DNA from 4 places in the Clostridium lapidicellarium genome. Region 4 is predicted to be linked to each of the others. Evidence: riboswitches for the same ligand, from Rfam matches in the RefSeq annotation. Region 4 holds a riboswitch; each other region holds the start of a gene.
What was found. Region 4 has a riboswitch for cobalamin ahead of AB8S09_RS02790 (hypothetical protein). Riboswitches for the same ligand answer to the same signal wherever they lie in the genome.
Positions count from the first base shown of each region.

Region 1 (3,180 bases), on a different contig from region 4:
TTTCCAAAGATCCATTTTTATCTATAAACGGGAAATCCATATCACTTACGGCCTTTACTCTAGTAGTGACTTTTTCCCTGTCAAACACAGTTTCTATATCCAGAAGACCTATTCCATCCGCCCCCCCGACGTCAGTTTCCGTCTTATAGGGATCACTTATGGTTTTGCCGAGCATTTGATAGCCGCCACATACTCCTATTACAATTCCAGTTTTGCTGTATTTTTTAATGCAGGATTCAAGACCGCATTTCCTGATTTTAATTAAATCTTCTATGGTATTTTTACTTCCGGGAATTATAAGCAAATCCGGATTCCCAAATTCCTCCACAGAAGTTATGAATCTCACAGAAACATCATCTTCACTTTTAAGGGCATCCAAATCTGTAAAATTAGAAATATGTGGCAGTTTTACTACAGCTATATCTATAGGTGCCGTAACTTTTTTGTTGAATTGCACCGCCGCATCTTCATCTTCCAGTGCCAGGTTAAAATGAGGTATAACTCCCAGGCAGGGTACTTTGATAACATCTTCAAGCATTTTGAGCCCAGGTTTTAATATATCTATGTCTCCCCTAAACTTATTTATTATTGTTCCCTTAACTCTTCTCTTCTCTTCTTCATTAAAAAACAGCATTGTACCTGCAAGAGAGGCAAATACTCCTCCCTTGTCTATATCACCGGCCAAAAGAACGGGAGCATCTGCTATTTCAGCCATACCCATATTCACGATGTCCCTATCCCTTAAATTTATCTCCGCAGGACTTCCTGCACCTTCCATCACTATTATATCAAAATTTTCTTCCAACTTTTTAAAGTGATCTCTAAGCATGTCCCTAAACTCCAGCTTCATATTATGGTATTCCATAGCTGTGCTGTTTCCATATACTTTACCGTTTACTATTATCTGGCACTTTTTATCCGAAGTAGGCTTTAATAGTATCGGATTCATATACGCTTCCGGCTGCAGTCCTGCAGCATAGGCCTGAAGCACTTGGGCACGGCCCATCTCTTTTCCATCCAAAGTTATATAGGAATTCAACGACATATTTTGAGATTTAAATGGACATACTGAATATCCATCCTGTTTAAATATCCTGCAAAGGGCAGAAACAATTATACTTTTACCTACAGAAGAACCCGTACCTTGAATCATAATTTTCGTCACCATAACCACTCCTCTAATACTGTTTTAAGAACAAAAGCGACGAGCTTTAGAGCTCATCGCTTTTAACATAAAAATCCAGTTTACACTAAAAATTTAAACGTAATAAAAGTTTCTTTCCCTCCGAAAGCAAAAACAATTTGTTAGGCAGGTTTTCTGGCTTATGATCCATAACTCACAATCAAATACAGTAGCGGGGGCTGCTGCGGAATCTAACCGCATTCCCTTTTAACCTATAACTATTCAATTATAACTTTAAGTTTATTATACTACACTTTTTATGTCAACCAATTTAGTCATTTAATATTACATTTTATCAAAAAATCATTGTCCTGTATCACCCTGCTGTAAGCATCGTCTCTTATTATGCGATGATCTTCCGAAAACACCAATACACGTCTGAAAAGTCCCTTCACATATTCAAAATCGTGGGTAGAACATATTATAGTTTTTCCAACCCCGTTCAATTTTTTAAACAGATCATTTAAAAACTTTTTACCCTTGGGATCTATTCCGCTCATGGGTTCGTCTAAAACCAGTACCTCTGGATTAAGAGCGAGTACAGAGGCTATGGCGACTCTCTTTTTTTCCCCTCCACTTATATTGTAAGGTTCCTTATTTTCCAGATCCTTTACATTCAGAAGATTCAAACAATCATTCACTCTTTTTTCCACTTCAGCCTCATCCATTCCCATTTGTCTCGGACCAAAGGCCACCTCTTCATATACATTTGAACAAAAAAGCTGTGCATCGGAATTTTGGAACACGAATCCCATTTTCTTATGAAACTTTTTGGAAAAATCACTTTGTTCCAATTTATCTTTGGATATCAGTACATTATTAAAATAATAGTCTCCGCTCGAAGGGAATATTATGCCATTTAACAGTTTTAAAAGAGTTGATTTTCCACTGCCGTTGGCACCTATAAGTGCTATAGAATCTCCCTGTCCTATTTTGAGATTTATATTTTTTAAAACTTCTTCATCCTTATATTTAAAAAATACATTTTTAAGCTCTATCATATCAACCTCATTCCAGTTATGTAAAAATACATACCTATTATAAAAATCCCAGCCGCCGAATATAGAAAATCTGCAAATTTAAATTTGAATTTACTATGAGATACATATTCTCCCGTAAATCCCCTGCATTCCATGGCAGAATACATTTCATCCCCCATTTCCTTGGATTTTAAAAACAGACCTCCCATAAGTTTTGAAATGGAAGAATATTTGTGATTATTCTTTCCCACGGATCTGAGTTTAAGAGAATAAAACATGTCCAAAGCAAACTCTCCCAAAATAAAAATATACCTTAAAGTTATGTCAAAAACCAAAATAAAAATATCCGGTATGAAAAACTTTTTTAAGGCCCTTATCATGTCATGCCATTTGGTAGTATAAGATAGGGTGTTTATAGAAATTATAGTCCCAGCTATCTTTAATATGAGCAAAACACTGTTTCTTACATTACCCATAACCATAGAAGGTATGAGCATTACAACAGTAAACATCGGTACAGCTGCACTCACAATCAATATTTTTTTTATCTCCCCTATATCCAAGAGACTCAATATAAGCAAAAAATATACATCCACCAAAAGTACATAATAAAAGCTCTTGGATAAAGACAAAAATATTATACATAAAATAGTAAAAAATAGTTTTACTATGGGATTCAAACTGTATAAAAGGCTGTTTTCACTTCTGTTGTTTCTTTTAATAAGGGACAAAAGATGTAATATAGAAAAAATGCTTTTATCTATAAATTTATCCTTGTCCTTTGGCGGAATATAATTATCCTTTTTTAAAAGCCAATCCTTCATAATTACACCTGCAATTTCAGATTATAGTTTACTCATGATAAAAATATATCATAACCACAAGTATATTTCAAACGGCCTGTGATCTGTGCTATATACCTTCCATTCCAAAGAAAACATACCACGGTCCCATGGCTATAGCAGTTCCATTTGCCTGTTCCTTCAGGAAAAAATGTTTCAGCTCCTCTTTCTTCAG
Region 1 covers NZ_JBGFFE010000010.1:45,646-48,825, forward strand. Annotated here, with positions in the region: gene AB8S09_RS08510 (cobyric acid synthase) at 1-1,165, opposite strand, end outside; cobalamin riboswitch at 1,292-1,434, opposite strand; gene AB8S09_RS08515 (energy-coupling factor ABC transporter ATP-binding protein) at 1,459-2,184, opposite strand; gene AB8S09_RS08520 (energy-coupling factor transporter transmembrane component T family protein) at 2,181-2,987, opposite strand; gene AB8S09_RS08525 (NUDIX domain-containing protein) at 3,076-3,180, opposite strand, start outside.
Region 1: another riboswitch for cobalamin. It lies ahead of AB8S09_RS08510 (cobyric acid synthase); the one in region 4 lies ahead of AB8S09_RS02790 (hypothetical protein).

Region 2 (3,180 bases), on a different contig from region 4:
GAATTTTTTGACAATATCCCTCATCTCCCTCATGTGATTTTTACCGACTGTAGAAGCGTAAAACTGTCCTTTAGGTTTTAATACCCTGCAGATTTCAGAAAGTGCCCTGTCTATATTGGATACATGATAGAGTACATGATTTGCAATTACTGCGTCAAAGCTGTTTATGCCATAGGGAATATCCTGTGCATCTGCCAATTTGAATTTGAATCTTGCAGAATTTAGATTCTTTTTTGCATCTTCCAGCATACCTGCGGAAAAGTCAGTTAGGGTTATATTCCACCCGCTTGGAATTTTATGTAGGTTTTTTGCCCACAGCTCTCCGTTGCCGCATCCAAGTTCCAATATGCTGGCATTGTCTGGAAGGTTCAACTGCTCAAAAAACCAGTTCATCCAGCCCTGTTTATTTGTGCTGAAAAGCTCGTGTATTCTGATTCTGGCTTTTAAATTAGAAGCATTTTCGTATTGCTCTATCCATTTTTGATCTGCATTTACTGCATCTATTATATTTATGAATTTATCCCAGTTTAACTCTTTATTTTCATCAATCATGTGGACAGCTTCCTCTATGGATTTTATTACAGATTTTATATGATATATTTTTTTCTTCATTATTTCTTTTTGTATTTCCAGAGATTTTTTTAAGTCGTTGTGATTTATGTCATAATTCATTATCCTGGATATATCTTCGAGAGAAAGGCCTATGAATTTAAGAGTTAATATTTTTTGCAGCTTGCTGAAGTCTTCAGGGCTGTATAATCTATGACCCTGCTGGCTGTATGAGCAGGGTTTTAAAAGCCCGATTTTATCATAATATCTCAGTGTTCTCAAAGTTACACCTGATTTTTTGGCAAATTCACCTATGCTGATCAAATTGGATTTTGGAACAGACACTGCATATCACCTCTACCTAAATTATTGTATCACATGACGTTACGTAAGGTACAACGAATTTTTTTAAATTCCATGGTATTTTGTATAATAATTGCATAAATTAATAGCATAATAAGTTATAAACGGGATAAGTAGAGCTTCAAATTGTGTTAATATACTTATAATTTTACTTTTAGATCTAACATTTTACCATTAGCATACTTTCATTTCTTATATTACGAATTGAAGATGATAATAAAATTCAGTTGATACTGATTATAATGTATTATATAATGATAATAACTTAATATTTTGCATATAGGTGATTGTTATATGTTTTTATAGCAATTTAAAAGGGAAACAGGTGAAAATTCCTGTACGGTCTCGCCGCTGTGAGGTAGAGGTTCTTGTTATTTGCCACTGGAAATGGGAAGGCGACAAGTTCCTATGAAGCTGAGTCAGAAAACCTGCCTATAATGTATATTCTGTTAATTTACTTTACGAAAGATGAAGTGGAATAATGTATGTAGAACTATAGAAGTTTCATGATTTTCCATGGAGCTTTTATTTTTTGTATAAAAAAGTAAAGGGAGTGTTGTTTATATGAAAAAAATAAAAGGAGCAGTATGCATTTTTTCGGCAGTTATTTTATCTGTTGGCATGCTTGTAGGCTGTGGAGATAATTCACCTACAACTAAAAATTCCTCAAATCAGGGTAATAAAAATAGTTACAAGGAAGTTGCAATTACAGATACACTTCAGGGAAAGAAGTTTCGGGAGAAATTTACAGAACCTCCTAAACGGGCCGTTAGCCTGGCAGGTTTTACAACGGAGATGATGCTTTCTCTTGGACTTGCCGATGATATGGTTGGGAGAGCTTATCAAGATAATAAAATCCTTGACAAACTGACAAATGACTATAAAAAGGTTCCGAAACTTTCTGATAAGAATCCGTCAAAAGAAAAACTTTTAAGTGTACAGCCAGATTTCCTGACAGGATGGGATTCGAGCTTTTCAGAAAAAAACTTTGACAGGGAATTTTGTAAAAAGAATGATATAAAAATATATGTACCTAAATCTGTAGCCGACAATGCTAATATTGATATGGTATACGAGGATTTTGAACAGTTGGGTAAAATATTTAATGTATCTCAGAAAGCTGACAGTATAATAGAATCTATGAAAAATCAGATTTCAGACACCCAGGCAAAAATTAAGAAATTTGCAGTAAATCCTAAAAGAGTTTTTGTCTATGATTCAGGAGAAGATGCACCTTTTACAGCATCAGGCGGTTTAGCTAAGGATATTATAAAACTTTCGGGTGGGAAAGACATATTTGATGATGTAAACAAGTCCTGGGCAACTGTTACTTGGGAAGAGGTTGTAAAGAGAAATCCGGAATATATTATTATTGTGGATTATGATAGCTCCGACGATGTAAAATCCAAAAAACAATTTTTGCTTTCGAATCCTGCATTAAAAAATGTGGACGCTGTAAAAAACGATAAAATATTTGTAGTAGGACTCACAGATTTCGAAGCAGGTGAAAGAGATTCAAACACAGTGAGAAAAATTGCCGGAGAGCTTTATCCAGAAGCTTTTAAAAATTAGGAAGATATAGTTATGAAATTACCAATAAAAAATAAATACAACTACATAGTATTTTGTATGTTTCTCATACTAATACTTATAATTTCAATAGTAATTTCGACACTTGTTGGAAGTGTAAATATAAAATCCGGCTGGATATTCAAGATTATAGCCAACAATTTATTGAAGTACAATTTGTTTGAAACTGTATGGCCTGCATCCGTCAATTCTATAATATGGGATTTGAGGCTACCAAGAATTCTTCTGGCATTTTTGGTAGGGGCTGGATTGTCTGTCTCAGGTATAGCAATGCAGGCGCTCACGAAAAATTCATTGGCGGATCCCTATATTTTGGGAATATCATCGGGAGCATCCACGGGAGCTGTAGCAGTTATATTACTTGGCGTTTTTGGCAGCTTTTCAGGATATGCAGTTCCTTTCGGGGCGTTTTTGGGGGCCATGATTTCCATTGTAATAGTATTTAATATAGCCAATTTTAAGAGAAGAAGTACTCCTACGAGACTTGTGCTTACAGGAGTGGCTATTTCAGCTTTATTTTCTTCGGTTACGAATCTGATGGTATTTACGGTAAATGATGAAAATAAAGTTCGTTCGGCACTTTTCTGGATGGAAGGTTCGCTGGGGGGAACAAAATGGGAATATATACCGGTTACATTTTTTGTATTTGTCTTGTGCTCGCTTGTGATTTACATATTC
Region 2 covers NZ_JBGFFE010000011.1:50,217-53,396, forward strand. Annotated here, with positions in the region: gene AB8S09_RS08995 (MerR family transcriptional regulator) at 1-894, opposite strand, end outside; cobalamin riboswitch at 1,177-1,362, shown strand; gene AB8S09_RS09000 (ABC transporter substrate-binding protein) at 1,477-2,484, shown strand; gene AB8S09_RS09005 (FecCD family ABC transporter permease) at 2,497-3,180, shown strand, end outside.
Region 2: another riboswitch for cobalamin. It lies ahead of AB8S09_RS09000 (ABC transporter substrate-binding protein); the one in region 4 lies ahead of AB8S09_RS02790 (hypothetical protein).

Region 3 (3,180 bases), on a different contig from region 4:
GTGCAGGCAAGTCGACACTTTTTCACCTGTTTAATGGAATTTCAAAACCTAAATCAGGTACTATTACAATAGACGGACTGCAGGTATGCAAAAAAAACTTGGTCAAAATAAGGCAGATGGTAGGTATGGTATTTCAGGATTCCGATGATCAACTTTTTAATTCCACAGTTCGTCAGGAAATAGCCTATGGACTTTTAAATATGGGAATGAAGGGAAAAAAGCTGGAGGATACCATAGCATGGGCATTAAAAGTGGTTGGAATGACAGGATATGATGATAAGAGCCCGCATAATTTAAGCGGAGGACAGAAAAAGAGGATTGCTCTCGCAAGTGTTCTTGCGATGAAACCTCAAGTTATGGTATTGGACGAACCTACCGCAGCTCTTGATCCAAGAGGGGTATATAAATTAATTAAGCTTTTGGATTCAATAAATGAAAAACTTGGAATTACCCTGATCTTTGCAACACATGATGTAGATACAGTTCCCCTTTTAGCTGATACAGTGTATCTTTTGGATAAGGGAAGTATTGTGATGGGAGGCACTACCAAGGAAGTATTTAATCAGAAGGAGCTTATTCGGAAAATTAATTTAAGGCTTCCAAGAGTAGCCCATCTTGTTGAAATACTGGAGAAAGATGGAGTATTAAAAGTTGATACCCTTCCTCTTACTATTGGACAAGCTAAGAATGTTTTAGAAAATAAAAAATGATGTACTGTCACTGGAATTTTTAACAAGATTTCAGTGATTTTTTCATATTTGCTATTAATTTAATAGTTTATAAAATTACGAAATGCATAAACTCTAAATACACAATTAATAAAATACTTCAATAAAAAATCTATGTGGATAAAAGGAGGAATTAATATGGCAAGCAATGGAAGAAAATCTTTAGTTCCAGACGCAAAAGAAGCTCTTGATAGATTTAAAATGGAGGCAGCTAGAGAAGTAGGAGTAAGTTTGAAAAATGGATATAATGGAGATATTACATCTAGAGAAGCAGGATCCATCGGAGGACAGATGGTAAAGAAAATGATACAGTCCTATGAAGAGGGACTTAAGTAAAAAACGTGAATGTAAAAAAATTTCACTTGACGAATATGGACAGTAAGTATATAATATAGAATATAACTTAATAAAAAGGCATAAGGTTTAGTTGATAATTAAAAGGGAATAGGGTGAGATACCCTTACAGCCCCCGCTACTGTATAAGGTGACGATTTTGGATTCCACTGGAAAGTTTCTGGGAAGGGAAAAAAGGATGAACCGATAGTCAGGAGACCTGCCTGTGTCTAGGTATGTAGTAATCTTTCGGAGGGAAGGATTTATCAATTGTAATACTGCTGTTATTTTTAGTGACAGAGTTTTGTAGTGTGGTAATTAGGGACTTCCAAAAGAAGTCCCTTTTTATATATGTTGGTGTTAACTTAAACATATCTAATCCCTTTAAAAATGCACTTGTTTGTCATGGATAAATAGGTGCATTTTTTATATTTTAAATATTGTAACATTGGTTTATAATAATATCAAGTGTTTCTGAAAGGAAGGATAAGATCATGTCTGAGAAATATTGGCCTGAAACCGTTATACTCTGGGGAGCCGGTGCAACTAAAAGCCTGGGGCTCCATGCAACCAAGGAGTTGATGCAGCTTATTTCAAAAATTAGTAGAGGCGATTTTTCTTTTTTGAAAGGGAAAAACGAAAAACTGGCCGGTGCCTTTAAAAAATTGATTGTTGAGGATCTGATTGAAGATTCAAAAATATCAGAGATATATGATTTAAGGGCCCTTGAAGCCATAGTAAATACAAATAACAAGATCAATATGCATGAACTTTTCACCCTGCTTGATCAACTTATTGACAACAATATGGGATTCAATGCTTTTGTAAATGGAAGAACACAATTTTTGAGGGCAGAGAGGGTCAAGGCAGCTAGGAGATGCCTTATTTTGATTATTGAAGAATTGGAGAGATTTAGCATTCAAAATGTTCCAGGTTACACGGATAGAGAAAAAATGGAACCTTATTATGAGTTTGCAAAAGTGCTTACTGATCTCATGATAGAAGAAGCACAGGCATTTGAAAACAGAAATTATAAGAGAAATACAAGACGTTTTTATCTTTTTTCCTATGCCATAATATCTTTTAACTGGGATCCTGTAATTCTCTGGAATCTATTTAATGTACACAAGGAGAGAAACCAGAATCCGATTAAATTGAAAGATGGCTTAAAATTACAGCTTTACGATGATTTTGGAACCCAGATATCTTCTACCCAGCTGGATGATGGTGAGTCAGGTATATGTTATGTTACAGATGAGCCTCAATGTAAGAGCATAAATGATTATAATTATCCTTCTAGGATAATAAGAATAGGGAAAATACTATTTCCACACGGTATGTTTGGAACTAGGATTTGTCCTGAATGCGGCAAATCGATAATAAGCTTTGCAGAAAAATGGGATAGGCTGTCTACCGAAATTTTTGGACCGTCCATTTTAAAACCTCTTCAGAAAAATTGGAAATACACCACTGAGAAGGAGAAGTTGTATGAGAGAGGTGCCATAGAATGTCCCTACTGCGGCCAGATAACTTATCCATATGATATGAATCTCATAATACAGAGCCTTTCAAAGAAGAGAAATGCCCCTATTTTAGAAGAACTTAAGACTGAAATGGGACTTCTTATGAAAAATGCAAAACATATAATTTTTGCGGGGTATAGTCTGCCTATAGACGATATTATGGTTAAAACTTTTTTTATGTCCTCTATATCCGGCAGCGATAAACATAAACTGAAATGCACCATATTGAATTATGACAAAGAATATGAAAACTCGGGTTGGCTAAAGGGGAAGAACATATTGGAATATATAAAAAAATCAAGAAATAATTCTGCGGCAGAGTGTATAGATAATATATGTGATATATTTCCACTGGAGAATATAAGGGTAAATTTGAGCGGGATACCTGATGTATTTATGGAGAAAGGAAAGTGCAGCAGAAGTAAAGTTATAGATTTATTGTATCCCGAGGAATATTTTAATGGGGGATTCCCAATACGCAGGGGTTAAAAGATATTGTGTTTTTTTTAACTGATTTATTGAACTTTTTGATAAAAGTGATAGAATAAAATCGTCGGTATTTATAAAAAAACTGAACTAAAATTTTTTTGAAGGAG
Region 3 covers NZ_JBGFFE010000013.1:11,098-14,277, forward strand. Annotated here, with positions in the region: gene AB8S09_RS09715 (energy-coupling factor ABC transporter ATP-binding protein) at 1-710, shown strand, start outside; gene AB8S09_RS09720 (alpha/beta-type small acid-soluble spore protein) at 867-1,064, shown strand; cobalamin riboswitch at 1,131-1,302, shown strand; gene AB8S09_RS09725 (hypothetical protein) at 1,556-3,073, shown strand.
Region 3: another riboswitch for cobalamin. It lies ahead of AB8S09_RS09725 (hypothetical protein); the one in region 4 lies ahead of AB8S09_RS02790 (hypothetical protein).

Region 4 (3,180 bases):
TGGAAGTCAAACCAGTACAATTTTCAAAAATTCCAGTAGGGATAATACCTATGTTATCTGGTAAAGAAATTGACTCCAGCGTGGCACATCCCAGAAAAGCAGAACGTGATGTAGAAAAATAATTATAATAAATCCCAGTGCAACCGCTGAAGTCTAATTTCTTAGGTACTGTCCAGTCAAAATATTTTTTATTAAATCCTTTACTAGTAATAGCTGTATTATTTGATAAATTTATACCGGACACTCCAGTTAAATATTTCATAATTGGCATATCCTCATCTTTAATATCAAGATCTGACAGGTCAATATCTCCTGTAATAGATGCAAGGTCAGATGTAGTTAAATCTCCCGTATAGCCGCTGCCTTTATTGGCCGCTTCTGTCAATTTGGTTTTTAACTTTGCATTATTTATGGCGACAGCTTCTTCTCCACTATCTTCAGTATTCTGCTCACTCACCACAGGTGTATTGGAATTAAGGCTTTCTGCATAGACAGTATTAAGCCTTCCTGTGTCTGCTGCGACAAATGATACGGAACATACTGCAGATATACACAGCAGCATCTCGATTTTCTTCCTCAGCATTTCAATCTCCCCTCCTTAAAATTCAATTTACAACATAAAATCCACAATTAAGATTGCCTATAACAGCAAAAATACCTCACGCTGTGGGAGGTATTTTATAATTATAAAAATAAAAAATGGAGAACTCAGAGAGTTCTCCATTTTTACTTAAATGTAACTGTTTACCCAAAAAATATAAAGGCAAACAGTCTAGCAATCTATGTAATGTCTTCCCCTCCGAAAGAATTGACAAAATACCAGGCAGGCCTTCTGGCTTGGATTCATTTTACTCCCCCGTCTTCCCGGATATATAATCCAGTGACATATTGGGGTTTCATCTTCCATACAGCAACGGTGGGCTGCAGTGGCTACGATTCCACTTTTCCTTTTAACTGTCAAATATAGCAGCACCTGATATAATATATTAAATTTTCATAAATTATTTAATTCTCTAATTTTTAGTATAAAATATAAATTTACCAAAGTCAACATTATTTTCATTTTATTTTAACAATTTATTCTTGATCTTACATAAAACTTATATGACATTGGCTGTATGCTTACTGCATATAGTTAACTATAAAATCACAAATTAATATACAAAATAATATCTCATAAAAAATAGATTGACCCACGAGGATCAATCTATTTTATAGCCAGTTATTTGTTTTAACTACAGACCAGAAACCGCCATATTAGCTCCAGTTGATGCAGGTGATAACCCCTTAATTGCTTCATCAACCTGATCTTGTGTAGCCTGCAGTGTCTGTAATGTTGTTAATGCTGCTTTATAGTTTTCATCATTTTTGTTTTCATAATTAGCCATATCTCTTATAAGATCTGATTTACTTACTCTTTCAAAGAGTGGTGCAACATATACTGAAGTATCCCAGTTGTAGTAACCATCATCAGTAACTTCAGTTGGTAAATATGCTGAATTTGCTATTCCAAGATCTGCACCCATTGCTGCCGAGAACTCCCAACGTATTACAGCATTATCTGGAACATTGGATAAAGCAGTTGCTGCAGTATAATAAGTTCCATTACTACCATAAGTTTGCGAATCATTTACTGTAAATGTCCAACCAGATACTCCGTCACATTCTTTTTCTCTAAGCCAGCCTGTATCAGTTATAATTGGCTGATGTAATATATCATTTTTAAAAATAACACCCTTTGTTACAGTATCAAGCTTATCATAAAATTTAGATGGATAATTAGCTTGAAAATCAGCCTGATTATCTGAATTATCCTGGAATGCTTTTATATACGCATATTGACCCGTAGTTGCATCTATACCAATATTGGGATCAGCCTGTTTCGTTGCATCTAGTATAGTTTTAGAATCATCCAGTGTAACCTTTACCGGTTTTATAAGTGGGGATTCTCCCAAAACATTCTTCTCCACGTCCACGTAAACTGTTTTCTCAGAAGCTGCCGCCGCCTGCGCATTGTTTGTAAAAGAAGGTGCTACAACTACCCCAAGTGCCATTACCAGTACGCTTAGAACAAATGCAAATGCTTTATTTTTCAAAATTTTAAACATCAACTAAGATCTCCTTTCAATTATTTTTCTACCCCTAAACTCCATGTTAAATAGAAAGTGACCTGTTATCATATACCTTATATAACATCACCCCCTTAAAATATAAAAATCACAGTCCTCTTTTCCTGAAAGTGATTTTGAGGCTGTGATTCAAATATAAACTATTAAAAAGGCATGTCCATTTATGCAAAATTATAAATCCTAAGCTTGTCCCCTTATTGCCTTTAGCTCATAATCACTTTTTCATGGAAAGTTATTTATGAAATATCCAGGTTAAGATTTCTGACTTATGGCTTTTTCAAGTATGTCTCCGGTTTATTCAAATTTATCTGAAAATTTTGGAGGTATTACTTTGAAATTTCCCATTTACAGCGGCCCGACCGCCCAGGTTTCTCACCTGGTTTCCCTTTTATAACCCGCTTTGGCAGGTTACCTGAATAAAAAAACACATCTGTTAAAAATAAAAGACCCTCTTTCGAAGGTCCGCACATATCAAAATCAATATATTTTCCACCTGACATTTAAATGAAAACATATCCGATATACGTCTTTCCTTCCAAAAGAACTGAACATATCACCAAACAGGTAGGTATACTGGCTTGGAATCATCTTACTCTCCGACCTTCCCAAAGAACTCTGTCTTCAGTGGCACTCCTGGATTTCATCTTCCCTACAGTAGTGGAGGCTGCAGTGGTTTTTGACCACTTTCCCTATTGATTCTTAAAAAGCCTGTCTGATAAGTTATTATTTTATCAATTTCATAATATATCAACTTATGTTATTTGTCAACATATATTCAATATATTTTATAATATATAATTATATTCAAACATTTACATATTAATCCTTATACCTTTATTCTCTAATGATTCTTATTCAAAAACTGTATTTGCTGATAATTACTTTTTTACATTTTCCATCTTTACCTAATTTTAGATCTGGAATTAAATTAAATACATATACTACATGTAAGAAATTTTTATTGGCAGTAAGCCTATTTATTGTATCCAACTGGTAATTTAATTCAAAATCAAATTAAAAAAACAAGGGCTAACAGCCGCCAAAGCTTTTA
Region 4 covers NZ_JBGFFE010000002.1:164,172-167,351, forward strand. Annotated here, with positions in the region: gene AB8S09_RS02785 (leucine-rich repeat domain-containing protein) at 1-583, opposite strand, end outside; cobalamin riboswitch at 806-992, opposite strand; gene AB8S09_RS02790 (hypothetical protein) at 1,236-2,054, opposite strand; cobalamin riboswitch at 2,363-2,560, opposite strand; cobalamin riboswitch at 2,676-2,856, opposite strand.